2 regions of the Microbacterium faecale genome follow, and region 2 is predicted to be linked to the other one. Evidence: riboswitches for the same ligand, from Rfam matches in the RefSeq annotation. Region 2 holds a riboswitch; the other holds the start of a gene.

Region 1 (9,687 bases), 950 kb from region 2:
GACGCCGGAATCGAGCAGTAACCCCTTGATCGTGCCGGAGAACGCGCGGGCGCAGGACGGCGGAATACTAAGTTCTGCACGAAGATCGCGGTTGCGAGCCGACCGCCCTCTTGGCAGTCGGGTGCTGCCTCAGCCCGCCGACGAGCGTCCGCCGCCGACGATCTGCACGATCGCCTCGCGACTGCTCACACCGAGCTTCTTCATGATGTTCCGGATGTGCTGCTCCGGCGTGCGCGGGCTCACGACGAGGCGCTCGGCGATCTGACGGTTCCGCAGCCCGGCGGCGACGAGCTCGGCGATCTCCCGCTCGCGCGCTGTCAGCACCGTCAGCTGCTCTGACCGGGATCTCAAGAGCGCCTCCGCCTGCGCGAGACCGTGATGGGCCCTGCCGTACTGCAACCGCATCTCGAGCCGGTCGAACGTGTCGCGTGCGGTCCTGAAGAGGTTCCCGGCCGCAAGCGGATCCCCGGAGCGCAGGAGAATTTCAGCGTGGCAGGTCAACACCATCGCTTCCTGGCCCCGCGACTCCTGCTCGCGCGCGATTTCGAGCCCTTCGTCGATCAGTGCGGTTGCCGTCTCCCCCTGCCCGAGCGCCGCCGCGACGGCGGCGGCGTCGGCGTAGCGAAGCGACGCCATCGCGTCGCGCGGGCCGCCGAGCAGCTCCGGGCAGGGCGTCGGCCGCCCGATCATCGCCGACACCCTCGTGCGCGTGGTCAGCACCGCCCGTCGCCACCATCCGAAGGCGGGCAGCGGCGCCGCCTCGAGCCGTTCGAAGCGTTCGCGCAGCAGTTCCAGGTCGGCGCGCCCCTGTGCCGCGACCATGAGACCGGCAAGCGCCATGCTCTCGAGCTCCGCGGGGCCGTACCGGCGCGCGTCGGCGACCGCGCGCTCTCCCGCGGCGTCGGCCTCGTCAAGGAGTCCGAGCGACGCGTGGCAGAACGACAATCCGGTCGCGAAATTGGCAAGCACGTCGACCTGGCCGATCCGGTGTGCGCGCCGGAGGCCGCGCTCCGCGAGGCGCGCGCCGGTCTCGAACTCATCGAGCATGTACGCGGCCCACACGGCGCACGCGGCAGCGTGCAGCACCGTCTCGAGCTCATCGCCGCTGACCACGCGAGCCCATTCGGCCACCGCGCGGAAGCTGACACGTGCGTGGCGCACATCACCCACCGACAGCAGATCCATCGTGCGGTACACCGCTGCCACGACCCGGTTCAGCGCGCCGGGCAGGGTCTCGAGCCGCGACAGCAGCCGCTCGGGCGTGCGACCGTCGAGCATCGCGAGGATGTCGACGTACTCGCGGAGGAGCACCGCGTCGATCGACTCTTCGGCGATCGCGAGGAGTGCGCGGGCCTCATCCACGTCGCCCATGATTCGCAAGACGTTCGCGAGCACGATGCGCCCCTCGACCGCCCCCGGGTCCGCGGAGACCATCTCTTCGAGACCCGAGATCGCGTCGGCGGCGCGCCCGGTCAGCAGCTGTGCGCGCGCGTGCAGGACGCGCGAGCGCCGCGTATGCTGCGACGGATCCAACCCGCCGAGCCAGTCCACAACCGTCTCGGGCTCGATGCCGATTGCGACCGAAGCCGCGCGCGTCAGCACCTCGGTCTCCTCGTCCGTGATGTCGGAGACGACACGGGCAAGATGATCCGCGCGCTCGAAGAGCTCCGCGCCGGCCGCATGCGCCGCCCGTCGATGCAGTTGTGCACGGCGGCTCGTGCTCATGTTGCGATAGACCGCGACGCGCAGCACAGGGTGCAGTCGCTCGTGAACGGATCCGGACAGCAGGCCGCGGTCGACGAGCTCACGCGCCGCGGCGGTCACAGCGACGTCGTCGAGTCCCTCGACCTCGACGAGCGTCTCGAGGTCGACGTCCGGTCCGATCACGGCGATCGCCTCGAGCACGCCCCGCGTCTGCGCGTCCAGTGTCGCCATGTCATCGGCGGTGGCGGCCCTGAGGACCGCCGAGTGAGTGCCGTCTGCGAGCTCGAGCACCTCGTCCGCGCGCGTCGCGGCGGGGTGGCGCTGGAATCCGGCGATCGTCGCCCGTGCGAACAGAGGATTCCCGCGTGCGGCCTCGACGACGGCACTCCGTTGCGGCGGTGTCAGTGCTCCCGCCATCTCCCCGATGATGTCGTCGGGGAGCGGAGCAAGCGCGACCCGGTCGTGCAGGGCTCCGCGCCCGCGCGCCACGTCGACGAGCGCAGCGGGCGAGCGGCCGGGACGATGCGCCGTGACGACCGTCAGCGGAGCGAGCATGGGCGTCTGCATCAGCGCGACGAGGAACCGCTCGGACGCCGGATCGAGCCAATGCGCGTCATCCACGGCGATCACCACGGGGGCCGGCGAACCGCCGAGCGCGCTGGCGCAGCGCGCTCCGAGCACGGACGGCGTCGCGCCGTCGAGGAGTTCCTCAAGGGGAGCAGCGAGGATTTCCTCGATCATCGTGCGCGGCGCGGCCAACGGCGCCTCGGCATGGAGGCGGTCGCCGTGCGCGACGAAGACCCGTGGTCCGGTGCCTGCGTCAGGGTCGGCGCTGCTCGGGATCACCCGCGCGAGGGCGCTCCCCAGCACCGCGCTCTTGCCGATGCCGATCTCGCCGTCGATCCGCACGAGGCGCACCTGACCAGGGAGCGGCGGGGTCTCGGCGATCAGGTCGATCACGCGTCGCACGTCCGCCTCGCGCCCTGGCAACGCCATACCCGCCCCTCCCTCGCCCGCCGCAGCGGCAACGCCCTCGTTACGAGGAGTATATTAATAGCCTGAGGAATGTGGCCCGGAGGTGTCGGGCAGCTACAGCCCCGTGACGGGCGTCCACGCGCCGGTCGCGACCGAGGCCGTCACAGATGCCGCGGCGACCGCGACCGCGATGAGCACCAGCAGCGCGTCGCCGGCGCGCAGGGTCGAGGGCCGCGCCCAGGTGCGCCGGATGCGCGTGCCGAAGCCTCGTGCCTCCATCGCGGTGGCGAGCTTCGTCCCGCGGCGGATCGCGAGGACGAACAGCGCGAACGTCTGCCCCGCGAACCGACGGATTCGGCCTGTGTCGGCGACGCCGCGCGCACGACGCGCCATCGCGAGTTCGCGCCAGTCATCGATGAGCAGCCCGACGAGGCGCAGCCCCGCGAGCGCCCCGAGCACGAATCGCGCGGGCAGCCGCACCAGCTGAGCGAGCGCGTCGGCGAGATCCGTCGGATCCGTCGTCGCGAACAGCACGACCGACGGCACCGCGATCGCGAGCACGCGCAAGAAGATCGCGCCGGCGAGCATGAGGGATCCGTCGCTGATGCGCAGCAGGCCCCACTCGAAATACACGGATCCGCTCTCGCGGCCGTACAGCGCGGTCGCGAGCGACGCGATGAGCGCCGAGGCGGCGATCGGCCACACGCGTAGCCACAGGTCGCGAAAGCTCAGCCGCGCGAACGGCAGCAGCGCGCAGGTGAGCGCGAACGAGACGCCCGCGGAGACGGGGTCGATCGACAGCAGCAGCACGATGCCGATCGTGAGGGCGGCCGTGAGCTTCGCGACGGCGTTGAGGCGTCCCAGCGGCGAGCGCCGCACGTCGAGGGTAATGATGCTCACGCCGGCACCGCCTGACCGATCGTGAGCACGTCGTCCGCCAGCGCGTCGACGAGGGGGCGGTCGTGCGTGGCGATCACGAGGCTCGTGCCACCACCCCTCACCTCGTCGAGCAGGGCCGCGAGCTCGCGCCATGTACGGGCATCCTGACCGTAGGTCGGCTCGTCGAGCACGAGGAGTCGCGGACGCGTGATGAGCGAGGCCGCGACGGTGAGCCGGCGCTTCTCCCCGCCCGAGAGCGTGAACGGGTTCGCGTCGGCCAGATCAGTGAGGCGCAGTCGGTGCAGCAGGTCGTCGACCTCGCCGGCGAGCCGGCCCGGTTCCGTGCCGAGCGCGCGCGAGCCGACCTCGAGCTCAGCGCGCACGGTCCCGGTCAGCAGCTGATGCTCCGGCGTCTGGAAGAGCATGCCGATGCGGGTCAGCAGCTGGCGCGAGGTCCAGTCGTGGGGCGGCCCGGCGGCGCCCGCGGCGAGCGCCGCGGACGCGGTGAGGTGGCCAGCCGCGGGCGGAATGAGGCCGGCGATGGTCGCGGCGAACGTCGACTTCCCAGCCCCATTCGGGCCGACGACGGCGAGGGCTCGTCCGGAGAGCGCGTCGAAGCGGATCCCCGTGGCGACGGCCTGCGCGCGCTTGGCGCCGAACGACCGACGGCCGACCGCGAGGTCGTCCGAGGTGAGCAGCGACGTCGGCGCGCCCGTCGGCGCGGTTCGCGGCACGACGGGCGCGACGCCGGGCACCCACACGCCCGCGTCGGTGAGCGTCGTGCTGTGCGCCGCGAAGACCCGTTCGGGGGGTCCGTCGGCGATTACTCCCCCCTCGGCGCCGAGGACGACGACGCGGTCGATGTGATCGATCCACAGGTCGACGCGGTGCTCGACGACGACCAGCGTGGCGCCCGTCCGCGCGGCGGCCGCGACGACCGAGTCGCGCACGGACTGGGCGCCGTCCGGATCGAGGTTGGCGGTCGGCTCGTCGAGCAGGAGCAGGCCGGGCTGCATCGCGAGAACGCCCGCGAGAGCGAGGCGCTGCTTCTGCCCGCCGGAAAGCCGCGTGGTCGGGTGATCGAGCGGCACCTCCAGCCCGACATCGTCGAGCGCGCGCGGCACGCGGCGCCAGATCTCGTCGCGCGGCACGCCGAGGTTCTCGCATCCGAACGCGACGTCGTCGCCCACGCGGGCGAGAATCACCTGCGCATCCGGATCCTGCAGCACGAGTCCCGCGCGCCCCCGCGCGTGAGCCGGGCGGACCCCGTCGACGAGGAGCTCGCCCGACTGGTCGCCGTCCTCCTCATCGCCGAGCACGCCCGCGATACCGCGCAGCAGGGTCGACTTACCCGCACCGCTCGCGCCGAGCAGCAGCACGCGCTCCCCCGGCTCGATGACGAGGTCGACATCCGAGACGGCCCAGCTGTCCCGGCCCGCGTGGCGCCAGCCCCAGCCGCGCGCCTCGACCCGCGCGGTCACGCTGAATCGACGGTCGCCGCGCTTCGCCTTCGCGCCTCTCGACCCGAGGCGAATCTGTCGAGCGCGCCCGTCGCGGCGAGCGCACGCGTGAGCAGCAGCGAGACGAGTCCGGCAAGGATGATGCCGGACACGACGGCGCCGGCCGCGTAGACCATGCGCACTTCGAAGGCGAGCGCGGCGACGGACGAGAAGTTCGTGTCGAGGATCGCCGTCGTGACGCCCGCGAGCGCCCCGGACGCGAGCGCACCGAGCAGGCGCCAGTTGGCGTAGGCAAGGATCGCGAAGCCGAGCTCGGCACCGATGCCCTGGATGACCCCCCAGAGGAAGGTCGAGAAGCCCCACTGGGTGCCGACGAGCATCGACACGACCGACGCCACGATCTCCGTGTACAACGCGGCGCCCGGCTTGCGGATGATGAGGCCGCCGAGCACGCCGGCGAAGAGCCAGCCTCCGGCGAGCAGACCCGACAGGCCCGGGGTGAACGAGAGGAGGCTGTCGAGCGCCGGCCAGGCCTGGCCCCACAGCCAGAACACGACGCCGGCGGCGACGCCCACGACACTGGCCACGACGATATCCACGACACGCCAGGTGTAGCGCCGCTTCGAAGGAACGGACGACGACATGATGTTCTCCTTCCTGCGCCGGCATTATCCGGATCAGGTACGACGGTCGGCGCGCGGCTCGCGCCCTCTCAGCCCGGCTTCTCGGACTCCCGTGGGTGCTACGGCATCATTCGATGCGGCAGGCGAGGTAATCACCTCGGCGGGCCGAGTATAGGCACATCAGCCGCGTGGACACAATGTCATCGGATCGTGAGCAGCTTCCCCCGTTTCTGCGGGGGATCCCCCGGTCTCATCAAGTAAATTGACGGCGTGACGAGTGACGAGAAGCCCGGCGAGCGCGACGACGAGCGTTCGCTCGACTCCGTCGACGACGCCCGCGACTCCGACACCGATCGCCCGCAGGATCCCGCCCCTGCCGAGGACGCCGCCGATCCGGAGCCGCCCGCGGACACCGGGACGATGATCGCGGGCCTGTTCGGCACACCCGCGCAGGACGACGACGAAGAAGATGCCGACGACGACCGCGAGGACGGCGGCGCGGCGGATCCGGGGCAGTCGGCGCCCCCGCAGACGGACTCGGTGCGGGTCATCGCCGAAATGTTCAGCGGATTCCGACGGCGGAGCGCGACGCCCGAACGCGACCTCGAGGAGATGCTCGGGACAGCGACGCAGGCGATCGCAATCGTGCCGCCGCCGGCGCCCCAGGAACCGCCGACCGTGGCCGGTCCCCTGCCGATCGTCGCCGCCGCCGATGCCGCCGCCGATGCGGACGTCACCCGCGCTTCCGAGACCGATGACGACGGGCCTCCGCCCGCCGAGGAGGACCCTGTGCCCGCCGATCAGCAGCAGCCGACCGCGGTGAAGACGGCGTACGTCCCCCGCCACGACGGCAACCAGACAGAGCAGGCGCTCGCCTGGCTGACGGCGGAGAACGTCGCGACCGGTCAGACGCCGGTCGTCGGCGCGCCGGTCGCTCTGACGCAACGGCGTCGACGCCGGTGGGTCGGGGCGATCCTCGCCCCCATCTTCACGGCGATCGTGCTCGCGGTCGTCTACGTCGTCGCCTTCGCCGTCTGGCCGCTCGACAACGTGGCTCCGACGATGTCCGCGAAGGCGCCGGACACCCCCGTCGGCCCAGCGCTCGATGTGCCGTGGCCGGTCGAGGGGCAGAGCGCGATCCTCGTCGAGGGCGTGGACGGAATCGTGACCTCCGCGGAGGAGGACACCAGGCTCGACCCCGCTCCGATGGCGAGCCTGACGAAGGTCATCACGGTCATGACGCTCCTCGAGCGTCAGCCGCTCGAGCTGGGCGAGGACGGCCCGGTGTATGAGTTCGGCTACCTCGACCAGCAGCAGGCCGATAATCTCCGCTTCCAGAACGAGTCGGCTCTGGACGTGCCGATCGGCGGCATCCTCTCGTACCGACAGCTGCTCGAGGGGATCCTCATGGGATCCGCGGGCAACTACGCGAACAAACTCGTCGACGACCTCTGGGAGTTCGACCGCAACGCCTATCTCGGTGACGCGATCGCGTGGCTGCAGGACAACGGCCTCGAAGACACCCTCGTCGTCGATGCCACCGGTATCAGCCCCGAGAACCAGTCCACGGCGGAGGACATGGTGCGCGTCGCGCAGATCGCGATGCAGCACCCCGTCGTCGCCGAGATCGTCGCGCAGGAAGAGGTCGAGATGCCGGGCCCTGGCCTCGTCGAGAACTCGAACCCGCTCATGGGCGAGAACGGCATCGTCGGCATCAAGACCGGCCACCTCGACGAGTGGAACATCGTCAGCTACAACCTGATGACGGCGAAGGACATCGAGTTCGTCGATTCCGAGGACCCCGTGCGCGTGTACACGGTCGTCATGGGCCAGGCCGATCGCGACCTGCAGGCGAGCACGACCCGCGACGTGCTCGACGCCGTCACTCTGGCACTGCAGCCGGTCGACGCCGTCGGCGAGGGCACGGTCATCGCCACCGTCACGACGGAGTGGGGCGGGCAGACGGATGTCGTCGTCGCCGACACCGCCGAGCTGACGCTCTGGAGCGGCGAGGAAGCGGAGATCGAGACCGACGTCGATGTCGATCTCGGCGACGCCGCGGGCGCGACGGTCGGGACGATCACGGTGTCGGGCGGGCTCGATTCGGCCGAGGTGGACCTCATCACGACCGAGGAACTGCCGCGTCCCAGCCTCGAGTGGCGTCTCACCCACCCGCTGGAACTGCTCGGCCTGGGGGCCTGAAATTCCTGACCTTTGTCAGGAATTTGCCCGCCACACTTTCGTGTGTCGGGGCAAGGTGGTTGGATTTCACGCGTGCTCCTGAAACTCCTCATCCGATATCTCTCCAGATATCGGCTTCTTCTCGTGGGCGTGCTCGTCTTCCAGTTCGCGTCGGCGCTTGCCGCACTGTTCCTCCCGACGCTCAACGCCGACCTCATCGACACCGGCGTCACGCAGGGCGACGTCGGCTACATCGTCCGCACGGGCCTCTGGATGCTCGTCGTGGCGCTCGGTCAGATCCTCGCGGCCATCGTCGCGACGTTCTGCGCGGCCCGCGCCGCCATGGCGCTCGGCCGCGACATCCGCCACGACGTCTTCGCGAAGGTCAGCTCGTTCAGCGAGCGCGAGGTCAGCGCGTTCGGATCCGGGTCGCTCATCACCCGCAACACGAACGACGTGCAGCAGGTGCAGATGCTCGCCGTCTTGAGCGCGACGATGCTCATCATGGCACCCATGATGGCCATCGGCGGCATCATCATGGCCCTGCGACAGGACGTCGGGCTCAGCTGGATCCTCGGCATCTCTATCCCGGTGCTCCTCATCGTCGCCGGAATCATCGTCAGCCGCATGGTGCCGCTGTTCCGGGTGTTCCAGACGCGCATCGACGCTGTGAACCGCGTGATGCGCGAACAGCTGACGGGCGTCCGGGTCGTGCGCGCGTTCGTGCGCGAGAAGATCGAGGCCCAGCGCTTCCGCGCGGCCAACACCGACATCATGATCGTCGGCCGCAAGGTCGGATCCCTCTTCGTGCTGATGTTCCCGCTCGTCATGCTCGTGCTCAACGTCACGATCGTCGGCGTCGTCTGGTTCGGTGGCCTCGAGATCGAGGCTGGCAACACCGAGATCGGCACGCTCTTCGCCTTCATGCAGTACGTCGGTCAGATCCTCGGCGGCGTCATGATGGCGAGTTTCATGGCGATCATGATCCCTCGCGCGGCCGTCTCCGCCGAGCGCATCTCAGAGGTGCTCGACAGCCGCACGACGCTCGTCGAACCCGAGTCCCCCGTGAGCGAGATGCCGACGCGCGGCGAGGTCGCCTTCGACCACGTCTCCTTCACGTATCCGGGCGCCGAGAAGCCGGTCCTGTCCGACATCTCCTTCCGCGCCGACCCCGGCGAAACCGTCGCGATCATCGGCTCGACGGGAGCGGGCAAGACGACGCTCATCTCGCTGATTCCGCGCCTGTTCGACGCCACCGACGGATCCGTGTCGGCGCAGGGCGTCAACGTCACGCAGGCCGACCTCGACGTGCTGTGGCGCGGCATCGGCCTCGTGCCACAGCGCCCCTTCCTCTTCACGGGAACCATCGCGTCGAACCTGCGGTTCGGGCGCGAGGACGCCACCGACGAGGAGCTGTGGCATGCCCTCGAGATCGCGCAGGCCGCCGACTTCGTGCGTGACAAGCCCGACGGGCTCGATACCCGCATCGCGCAGGGTGGCACGAACGTCTCCGGCGGCCAGCGCCAGCGCCTCGCCATCGCGCGCGCGATCGTCCACCAGCCGGACATCCTCGTCTTCGACGACTCGTTCTCGGCGCTCGACCTGACGACCGACGCCCGGCTGCGACAGGCGCTGTGGCGCGAGCTTCCGCACGTCACGAAGATCGTCGTCGCCCAGCGCGTATCGACGATCACCGACGCCGATCGGATCCTCGTGCTCGACGACGGCCGCAGCGCGGGCCTCGGCACGCACGACGAGCTGATCGAGACGAGCGAGACGTATCGCGAGATCATCGCCTCGCAACGCGGCGCCGAGGAGAAGGGGGTGACGGCATGAGCGTCGAGGTCGACGAGCGCGAAGAGGAG
Region 2 (9,687 bases):
CACGTGCGAGGGGTCGACGCTTGCTGCGGAGCACGCGGATCCGCTCGAGGCGATCACGCCGCGCCGTTCCAGGTCGAGCAGCACGCTCTCGCCGCCCGCTCCGGCGACCGTGAAGCTCGCGATGTGCGGCAGGCGCTCCGTCGGGTGGCCCGTGAGGTCCGCACCGTCGACGCGCGCGAGCACGTCGCGGACGAACGCGTCGCGCACGTCGGAGACGCGCTGCGCGGCGCTCTCACGCTCCGCCTCAGCGACGTCGAGCGCGGTGCGCAGCGCGACGGCCCCGGCGACCGACTCGGTGCCGGAGCGCCGGCCGCGCTCCTGGCCGCCGCCGTGCAGCAGCGGCTCGAGCGGGATCCGCTGACGCACCGCGAGCACGCCACTGCCCGCGGGCGCGCCGATCTTGTGGCCGGAGAGCGCGACCGCGTCACCCAGGGGCGAGCGGCGCCCCTCCGCCGCCACGCCGGAGAGCGGAAGCCACCCGGCGGCCTGCACCGCATCGACGTGCAGCGGAACGCTCGCCGCCCGGCAGACGTCGCGGATCTGCGTGACCGGCTGTACCGTGCCCACCTCGTTGTTCGCGGCGCCGAGCGCCATGAGTGCCGTGTCCGCGCGGAGGGCGCGGCCGACCGCAGCCGGGTCCACGACGCCGTGCCGGTCGACCGGCAGCACCGTCACTTCGAAGCCGTGCACGCGCCGCAGCTGGCGCATCGACTCGAGGATCGAGGAATGCTCGATCGCCGTGGTCACGACGTGGCGCGCGCCGCGGTCGAGTGCGGCGGCCACCGCGATTCCCTTGATCGCGAGGTTGTTCGATTCGGTGCCGCCGGAGGTGAAGATCACGTCGTTGGGTCGCATGCCCAGGTGTCGAGCGACACCGCGTCGCGCCTCCTCGAGGGCGCGCGCAGCGGCGTCGCCCACCGCGTGCGTGCTCGACGGGTTGCCGAACCGCGTGGTGAGGAATGGCGCCATGGCGTCGAGGACGCCGCGACGCACCGGGGAGGTCGCGGCGTGATCGAGGTACAGGGTCACGGCGCGCCAGGGGTGACAGCGCCCTCCGTCAGGGCGATGTCGAGGCCGAGATCGATCGCGACGGCCGAGTGTGTGAGCGCGCCCACCGAGATGACGTCGACGCCGGTGCGCGCGATCTCCGCGACGGAGTCGAGCGTCACGCCGCCCGACGCCTCGACGACCACGCGGCCGGCGACGAGCTCCACGCCACGTCGCAGGTCGTCGATCGAGAAGTTGTCGAACATGATCGTGTCGACGCCCGCGGCGATCACGGGGTCGATCTGGTCGACGTGATCGACCTCCACCTCGAAGTGCGTCGTGTGGGGCAGACGCTCTCGAGCGTCGCGCAGCACGTCGGCGAGCGGCCGCCCCGCCAGCACCGCGAGGTGGTTGTCTTTGGCCAGTACCGCGTCGGACAGCGAATACCGGTGGTTGCGTCCGCCGCCCGCGATGACAGCGTGACGTTCGAGCGCGCGCAGTCCGGGCGTGGTCTTGCGCGTGTCGACGATGCGCGCCGGAGTGTCACGGACGGCGTCGACGAACCGAGCCGTCAACGTCGAGACGCCGCACATGCGCTGGACGAGATTGAGGGCGACGCGTTCGGCCGTCAGGACGGATCGGGCTGGCCCGTCGATCCGCGCGAGGCGGACGCCGGCGTCGAAGCGCCCTCCCTCCTCGGCGAGGATCTCCACCTGGATCCGTGAGTCGGCGGTGGTGAAGGCCGCACGGAACACGTCGCCGCCGCTGAACACGCCGGCCTCGCGGGCGACGAGCTCGGCGCGCGCGACCGCGCCGGCGGGGATCAGCGCCTCGCTCGTGAGGTCGCCCCACGGGGCGTCCTCGTCGAGGGCGAGTCGAACAACGCGATCGATGGCAGCGGTGGTCAGCATGTGCGCTCCGGGGTCGAGGGGGAGGACGTCACGGGGTGGCCGCCAGCATGCGGTCGAGCGCGAGACGGGCGGGGGCGGCCACGTCATCGGAGACGGTGATCTGGTTGACCGTCTCGCCGGCGACGAGGCGCTCCAGCACCCACGCGAGGTAGGCCGGGTGGATCCGGTACATCGTCGAGCAGGGGCAGACGACAGGATCGAGGCAGAAAATCGTGTGCTGGGGGTGCTGTGCGGCGAGCCGCTGGACGAGGTTGATCTCGGTGCCGATTGCGAAGGTCTGCGGCTCTGTCGCGCCCTCGATCGCGCGGCGGATCACATCGGTCGACCCCCACTCGTCCGCGGCATCGACGACGGGCATGGGGCACTCGGGGTGCACGATCACGCGCACCCCAGGATGCTCGGCGCGCGCCTTGTCGATCTGCGCGGTCGTGAAGCGGCGGTGCACCGAGCAGAACCCGTGCCACAGGATGACGCGAGAGCCCACGAGTTCGGACGCGGAGGATCCGCCGAGGGGCTGGCGAGGGTTCCACATCGGCATGCTCGTCAGCGGCACTCCCATGGCCTTGGCGGTGTTGCGGCCGAGGTGCTGGTCCGGGAAGAACAGCACGCGCCGGCCGCGCGCGAACGCCCATTCGAGCACCGTGCGCGCATTCGACGAGGTGCACACGATGCCGCCGTTGCGGCCGACGAAGCCCTTGATCGCGGCCGAGGAGTTCATGTACGTCACCGGAATCACCGGCGCGAGGCCATCGGCGTCCGGCTCGTCGAGCGGCCCGAGGATGTCCTCGAGCTGCTCCCAGCAGTCTTCGACCTCGTCGATCGATGCCATGTCGGCCATGGAGCACCCGGCGCCGAGGTGGGGGAGGACGACCTCCTGGTCGGGCCCCGACAGCAGATCGGCCGTCTCGGCCATGAAGTGCACGCCGCAGAACACGATCGCCTCGGCGTTCGGGTGCTCGGTCGCGGCACGCGCGAGTTGGAAGGAGTCACCCACGTAGTCGGCGTGCTGCACGACCTCGTCGCGCTGGTAGAAGTGGCCGAGAATCACGACGCGCTCGCCGAGTTCCTCCCGGGCGACACGGATCCGCGCGTGCAGCTCGTCGTCCGAGGCGTCGCGGTAGGTGGGCGGCAGGTCCCTCTGGACGGGAGCGTGCTGCGGGAACGGATCCGCCATCGACGACCCGGGACCGTAGCCGGGCACGTCGTCGAAAGACCAGGGCGACTCGGCGAGATCGGTCGTGCAGGAGTCGTCCGGGGAAGCGGAGATCGCATCGGCCACGGAGGGGCCGAGCGTGACGCGGGTGGCGGGCATGCGTGGTCCTCACTGTGGTTCAGGTAGCTGTGACCTGAAGTATACGCGGACTTCGGGTACGCATGACCGTAAGGGTGTCCGCTACGGTGGTCGGCAGAAGACACGGGGTGTCCCCGCCGGGGACTGAGACCACACCCGAAGAACCTGATCTCGTTCACACGAGCGGAGGGATGTCGATCATGACGGACGCCAGTGCCCGTATTCTCCAGTCGCTTCGCGAGGGCGTGCCCCTCGTGCAGTGCATCATTAACGCGGTCGTGATCAACTACACGGCCAACGCCCTGCTTGCGGCGGGCGCCGCGCCGGTCATGGCGGACGTGCCGGGCGAGGCGGCCGAGCTCGCGCCGAACGCGTCGGCGCTGCTGATCAACCTCGGCACGCCAGATGACGAGCAGCGGCGGGCGATGCGCGAAGCCGCATCGGCGGCGCACGACGCGCAGACCCCGTGGGTGCTCGACCCGGTCGGCGTCGGCGCGCTGACGCTGCGCACCGACTTCGCGCGTGAGCTGCTGCGCCTGCGGCCCGACGTGATCCGCGGCAACGCGTCCGAGATCCGCGCGCTGGCGGGCGAGGGATCCGGTGGTCGCGGTGTCGACGCGACCGATGGCGTCGAGGCGGCACGGAGCGCCGTCGAGCGGCTCGTCGCGGAGACGGGGGCGGTGGTCGCCGTCTCGGGGCCCGTCGACCTCATCGTCGGGCCGACCGGCGAGGCGCGCGTGACGGGTGGTGACGCGCTCCTGACGCGCGTCACGGGCGGCGGCTGCTCGCTCGGCGCGATCGTGGCCGCAGCGGTTGCGGTGTCGGATCCGTTCGCGGGCGCCGTCGCGGCCCACGAGCTGTATGCGGCCGCGTCCGAGCGCGCAGCGCAGGGCGACGTCGGCCCGGGGACGTTCGCCGTGCGCTTCCTCGACGCGCTCGATGCGGTGACGACCGCCGAGCTGGCATCACGATGATCGACGTGAGCACGTACCTCGTCGCCGACCTCGCGACGATCGACGACGGCGACCCCGCCGCGATCGTCGCGGCGGCGGTCGAGGGCGGGGTGACCGCGATACAGATCCGCGGCAAGCACCTCGCCGATGGCGACCTCCTCCGCGTCGTTGACGCCTGCGCTGAGGCGATCGCCGGCCGAGCGGTGCTTCTCATCAACGACCGCGTCGACGTCTTCCTCGCCGCGCGTGCGGCGGGGATGCACGTCGATGGCGTGCACGTCGGGCAGGGCGACGAACCCGTCGAAGACGTGCGCGAACGCGTGGGGCCGCGGGCGATCGTGGGCCTCAGCGCGTCGACCGGCGACGAGATCACACGTGCCCGCACGCTCTCTCCGGGAACCGTCGACTATCTCGGTGTCGGCGCCGTGCGCGCGACGCCGACGAAACCCGACGCACCCGAGCCGCTCGGATGGGATGGCTTCGCTCGCGCGACGCAGACCGCCGGAGCTCTGCCGTGCGTCGCAATCGGCGGCGTCGGCGTGGGCGACGCGGCGGACGCGATCGCGGCCGGTGCGGCGGGGATCGCCGTCGTGCGCGCGATCTGCCGCGCGGCGGATCCTGAGCATGCCGCTCGGGAGCTGCACCACGAGTGGCAACGCGCCGCGCACCCCGTGCCCAACGTGCTCACGATCGCGGGATCCGACCCGTCGGGAGGGGCGGGGATCCAAGCGGACCTCAAGACGATCCAGGCGACCGGCGGCTACGGCATGGCCGCGATCGCGGCCCTCACGATCCAGAACACCCAGGGCGTGGCCGGTGTCCACGTTCCGCCCGCCGCGTTCCTCGGTGAGCAGCTGGCGGCGCTCGACGCCGACGTCCGTATCGATGCGGTGAAGATCGGAATGCTCGCCGACGCGACCGTGATCGACGTCGTCGCCGACTGGCTCGCGGCGCGCCGCGAATCCACGCCCGTCGTGCTCGACCCGGTGATGATCGCCACGAGCGGTCACCGTCTGCTCGACGCTGCCGCGGAGGCGGCCCTGACGAGGCTGGTCGGTCTTGCCGATGTGATCACGCCGAACCTGCCGGAGCTGGCGGTGCTCGTCGGCGAACCCGAGGCGCGCGAGTGGCCGGAGGCACTCGCGCAGGCGCAGCGGCTCGCCGCGCGCCACGAGGTGCTCGTCTACGCCAAGGGAGGCCACCTTCCCGGCGATCGCAGCCCGGACGCGCTCGTCGGATCCGCGGGTGTGCTCGCCGCGTTCGACGGGACGCGGATCGACACGGCCAGCACCCACGGCACGGGATGCTCGCTGTCATCGGCGATCGCCTCCATTCGAGCCGGCGACCGGACGGCGCTCGCGGACGACGTGCGCTGGGCATGGTCCGCGCGGCTCGCGAGAGAGTGGCTGCGCGGTGCAATCGCGGCCGCCGACGGGCTCGAGGTGGGCTCGGACGGCGGGCACGGTCCGGTCGACCATGCATACGCGCTGCGTGCCGGCATCGCGCCGCCGCGTCGTGACGCCGAGCTCGACGCGTGGTGGGAGGACATCTCAGAGCTCCGCGCCGCGATCGTCTCCGACTCGTTCGTGACGCAGCTCGCGGACGGATCCCTCGACGCCGCGCGGTTCGCGGAATACCTACGACAAGACGCGATCTACCTCGAGGCGTATGCTCACCTGCTTGCGCGCGCCGCGGTCGTGGCACCCACGCGCGCGGAACGTCGCTTCTGGGAGGCGTCGGCGGCCTCGTGTCGCGAGACTGAGATGGAGCTGCACCGCGCGCACGGCGCGACCGAGGCGCGCACGCCGTCCCGGGAGGCCGCCGCCTACCTCGCGCACCTCGAGCGGGCGGCCGCGACCGGCGACCACGGCGTGCTCGTCGCGGCCCTGCTGCCGTGTTTCGGGTTGTACGACGACATCGGCCGCGACCTCGCCGCCGCGAACCGCGCGGACCACCCGTATCGAGACTGGCTCGACACCTACGGATCCGACGAGTTCGCGCGTGACACACGGGCCGCGATCGCATGGGTGCAGCAGGCCGCACGACGCGCACCTGGCGCACGACTGCGGCTCATGCGCCGCGCGTTCGTTCAGTCGGCGGAACACGAGCGCGCCTTCTTCGCGCAGGGGGAGTGAGGGGCCGTGCGCCGTCGCCGGTCGCGGCGCGCGAGCCGCCCGGCGCGACGCCCCCACAAGTCCACAAGTCTCCATCGAGTCCGCAAGTCTCCGACAGGTCCGCAGCTGTTTGCACCGGACTCGTCGGAGACTTGCGGACCTGTCGGAGACTTGCGGAAATGCGTCCGACGATAGGGTCGCCGAATGAGCTTCTCGTCTACTCCGATGTTGCGTAGTCATCGGATCCTCCGCGACGGCCACGTCCGAGACACGGCCGTGTACTCCATCCTCGACACGGAGTGGCCGGGCGTGCGCAACGGTCTCGCGCAGCGGCTGCCGTGACCGACGTGCGAATCCGTCCGATCACGGATGCCGACATCGAGCCGGTCATCGCCCTCTGGCACAGCACGGGTCTTGTTCGACCGTGGAACGACCCGCGTGCTGACATCGCCCGCGCTCGCGCCGTCTGGCCGGATCTGCTGCTCGTCGCGGACGACGAGGGCGTCGTCGGATCCGTGATGGCCGGCTATGACGGTCATCGCGGCTGGCTCTACTATCTCGCAACCGACCCATCGAGGACGGGCGAGGGGATCGGATCCGCGCTGGTTCGCGAGGCGGAGCAGCGTCTCGAAGCACTCGGATGTCCGAAGGTGCAGCTCATGGTGCGCTCCGATAACGCACCGGTGCTCGCGTTCTACGACGGACGCGGCTATGAGCGGTCGGACGTTCTGGTGGCTGGCCGGCGTCTGCTCGCCGACAGCTGACATCAGCGCGTCAGCAGCGCATCCTCGCGCTTCTTCTCCACAAGGATCGCGGTGTGCGACCCGCGGGGATCATCGCGATACTTCATGTCTCCGTCCGCCTCTCCGACGACATCGGAGTCACGCCAGTAGGTGTCGACGCGCGCTTCGCCGTACCCCTTGAGGTCGAACACCACCTGCAGCTCAGGTATCGGATGCCCGAGCCACTCGATCACCGCGAGAGTGGCCGTGGACCTGCCCGGTGATCCGTGCGGCGCCCTTCGTGTCGGCGAGAATATGGACATGCGCCGAGCGTCGCATATCCGTGTGAGTCACATGGCTGCGAACCCCGCCATCGGGAACAGAAAGGGCGTATCGTTCGCCTGTGGACGAGGTATGCCCCGCGCACCCGACTCCGCACTGGTGCGACCCACCCAAGCTCGCCCGCGCTATCCCGCGGGGCGGGCCCGGCGTCCGACCGATATCCGCAAGTCTCCGACGAGTCCGTCGCCATTCGTTGCGGACTCGTCGGAGACTTGCGGACTCGTCGGTGTCGTGAGGAGCCGTGGAGCGGGGCACGCATAGGGTCGGGGGATGGCGACACCTGATTTCATCCTGCGGCTGCGCGAGAAGATCGGGCACGACCCGCTGTGGCTCATCGGTGTGACGGCCGTCGTCGTGAAGGACGACAGCGTGCTGCTCGTCGAGCGGGCGGACAACGGGCGGATCACTCCGGTGACCGGAATCGTGGATCCGGGCGAGGAGCCCGCGACCGCCGCCGTGCGCGAGGTTGAGGAAGAGGCCGGGATCACCTCGGAGGCCGAGGCGCTCATGTGGGTGCACGCGATGCCGCCGATGACGTTCTCGAACGGGGATCAGGCGCAGTTCCTCGACCACGTCGTGCGCTGTCGCTGGACGGGCGGCGATCCGCACCCAGCCGACGGCGAGAATACGCGCGCCTGGTGGTGCCCGATCTCCGAGCTCGAGAATGCGGGTCTCGGCGACGACATGCGCGAGCGGATCCACGTGGCGCTCACGCGCGAGGGCTCGGCCCGGTTCGAGACATGATCGATCACGATCGCCGGCGGATCCACGTGAGCGCCGTCGTGCTACGTCACCCCGAGACGGGGCACGTGCTTGCGGTCCGCAAGCGTGGCACGACGCGGTTCATGCAGCCGGGCGGCAAGCCGGATCCGGGGGAGAGCGCCGTCGACACCGCGATCCGCGAGGTTCGCGAGGAGCTCGGCGTCGACCTCGAACCGACGCTGATGAGGTTGCTCGGCGTCTTCGAGGCACCCGCCGCGAATGAAGGCGGCTACGTCGTCCGGGGAACGGTGTTCACGCATCCGCCCGTCGAGGTGACGGCGCCGGAGGCCGAGATCGAGGAGATCCGGTGGGTCGTCCCGACCGTCTCGGCGTCGCCCGACCTCGCGCCGCTCATGACGGAACGGATCCTTCCGGCCCTGCGTGCCGCTGCGGTGTGACGCTCCACAAGTCCACAAGTCTCCGACGAGTCCGCAGCGAATCGCGCCGTACTCGTCGGAGACTTGTGGAAATGAGGGGGACTACGGGAGGAAGGGCGCCGCGAGCGGATAGCCGACGAAGGCGATGATGTCGATCAGGGCGTGAGCGAGCACGAGCGGCATCACTCGGCGCCACTTCAGGTACACCCACCCGAATACGAGCCCCATGACGACGTTGCCCAGCGCCATCGCGGGCCCCTGATAGAGGTGGTAGAGCCCGCGCAGCACGGCAATGAACACCAGCGCCTGCCATGCGGACCACCGCAGTTGCGAGAAGCGCTCGGCGAGGTAGCCGTTGAGGATGATCTCTTCCAGCAGCCCTGCACGCACAGCCGAGAGCACGAGCAGCGGGATCGTCCACCACGCCGCGTCCAGCTCCGCAGCCTGTACCTGGAGCGTAAGCCCCATCAACCGGCTCACGCCGTAGAGCGCGAGCCCGGGGATCCCGATCGCCGCCACGAGCAGGACCGCGACGCCGCAGTCGCGTCCGAACCGCGAGAAGGTCAGCCCGATGCGGTCGAACGCGCGCCGCCCCGGTTCCCACAGCAGGTACAGCACGAGAGCGACCATCGCCAGGTCGAAGAAGACGTCGAAGACGCGGTAGATCGCGTCCCAGACCGCCTCGTCTGCCCGCGATGGATTGAGCGCCGTCGCCTGATCGCGCAGCGCGGCTTCGCGCAACAGGGATCGGGTGAACGACAGGACCGAATAGATCGCCGACTGTCCGATGGACAGGGCGAGCACGATCGCGATCTCCCAGCCGAGGCGCGTGCGAGAGGGGGAGGACATCACCCGTCATCATAGAGTTGACCTCATGCCCCCCGCCGAGAACAAGCTCGTCTTCCGCTCCGTCATGGGCTGGGTGTGGTTCGGTCTGGCCACGGCGATCGCCGCGTTCCTCCTGATCGACATGGCGATCCGCGGGAGCGTTTGGGATGCCTTCCTCGTCGCGCCGTGGCTCGCCGCGATCTGTTGGGTCGTGTGGGTGTTCCAGGTCGTGCCGCGTATCGAGGCCGACGACTCCGCGGCGCGCCTGTTCAACCTGCTGCGCGTGATCGACGTGCCGTGGGGCACGGTCGCCGAGGTGCGCCTGCGGTACAACGTCGAGTTCACCCTGCGTCAGGGCGGAAAGATCACCGCATGGGGCGGATCCTCGCGCCGTCTGCAC

What was found. Region 2 has a riboswitch for thiamine pyrophosphate ahead of thiM (hydroxyethylthiazole kinase). Riboswitches for the same ligand answer to the same signal wherever they lie in the genome.
Region 1: it holds a riboswitch for thiamine pyrophosphate, as region 2 does, so the genes downstream of both, IEW87_RS15015 (ECF transporter S component) here and thiM (hydroxyethylthiazole kinase) in region 2, are expected to answer to the same signal.

What each region holds. Positions count from the first base shown of each region.
Region 1 is NZ_BMHO01000001.1:770,729-780,415, reverse strand. It holds gene IEW87_RS03545 (helix-turn-helix transcriptional regulator) at 130-2,700, opposite strand; gene IEW87_RS03540 (energy-coupling factor transporter transmembrane component T family protein) at 2,794-3,579, opposite strand; gene IEW87_RS03535 (ABC transporter ATP-binding protein) at 3,576-5,039, opposite strand; gene IEW87_RS15015 (ECF transporter S component) at 5,036-5,662, opposite strand; TPP riboswitch at 5,656-5,765, opposite strand; gene IEW87_RS03530 (D-alanyl-D-alanine carboxypeptidase family protein) at 5,912-7,843, shown strand; gene IEW87_RS03525 (ABC transporter ATP-binding protein) at 7,916-9,658, shown strand; gene IEW87_RS03520 (ABC transporter ATP-binding protein) at 9,655-9,687, shown strand, end outside.
Region 2 is NZ_BMHO01000001.1:1,718,392-1,728,078, forward strand. It holds gene IEW87_RS08085 (cysteine desulfurase family protein) at 1-1,029, opposite strand, end outside; gene nadC (carboxylating nicotinate-nucleotide diphosphorylase) at 1,026-1,898, opposite strand; gene nadA (quinolinate synthase NadA) at 1,927-3,210, opposite strand; TPP riboswitch at 3,304-3,398, shown strand; gene thiM (hydroxyethylthiazole kinase) at 3,390-4,163, shown strand; gene thiD (bifunctional hydroxymethylpyrimidine kinase/phosphomethylpyrimidine kinase) at 4,160-6,277, shown strand; gene IEW87_RS08110 (hypothetical protein) at 6,461-6,598, shown strand; gene IEW87_RS08115 (GNAT family acetyltransferase) at 6,595-7,020, shown strand; gene IEW87_RS08120 (hypothetical protein) at 7,023-7,301, opposite strand; gene IEW87_RS08125 (NUDIX hydrolase) at 7,591-8,064, shown strand; gene IEW87_RS08130 (NUDIX hydrolase) at 8,061-8,480, shown strand; gene IEW87_RS08135 (CPBP family intramembrane glutamic endopeptidase) at 8,562-9,308, opposite strand; gene IEW87_RS08140 (hypothetical protein) at 9,334-9,687, shown strand, end outside.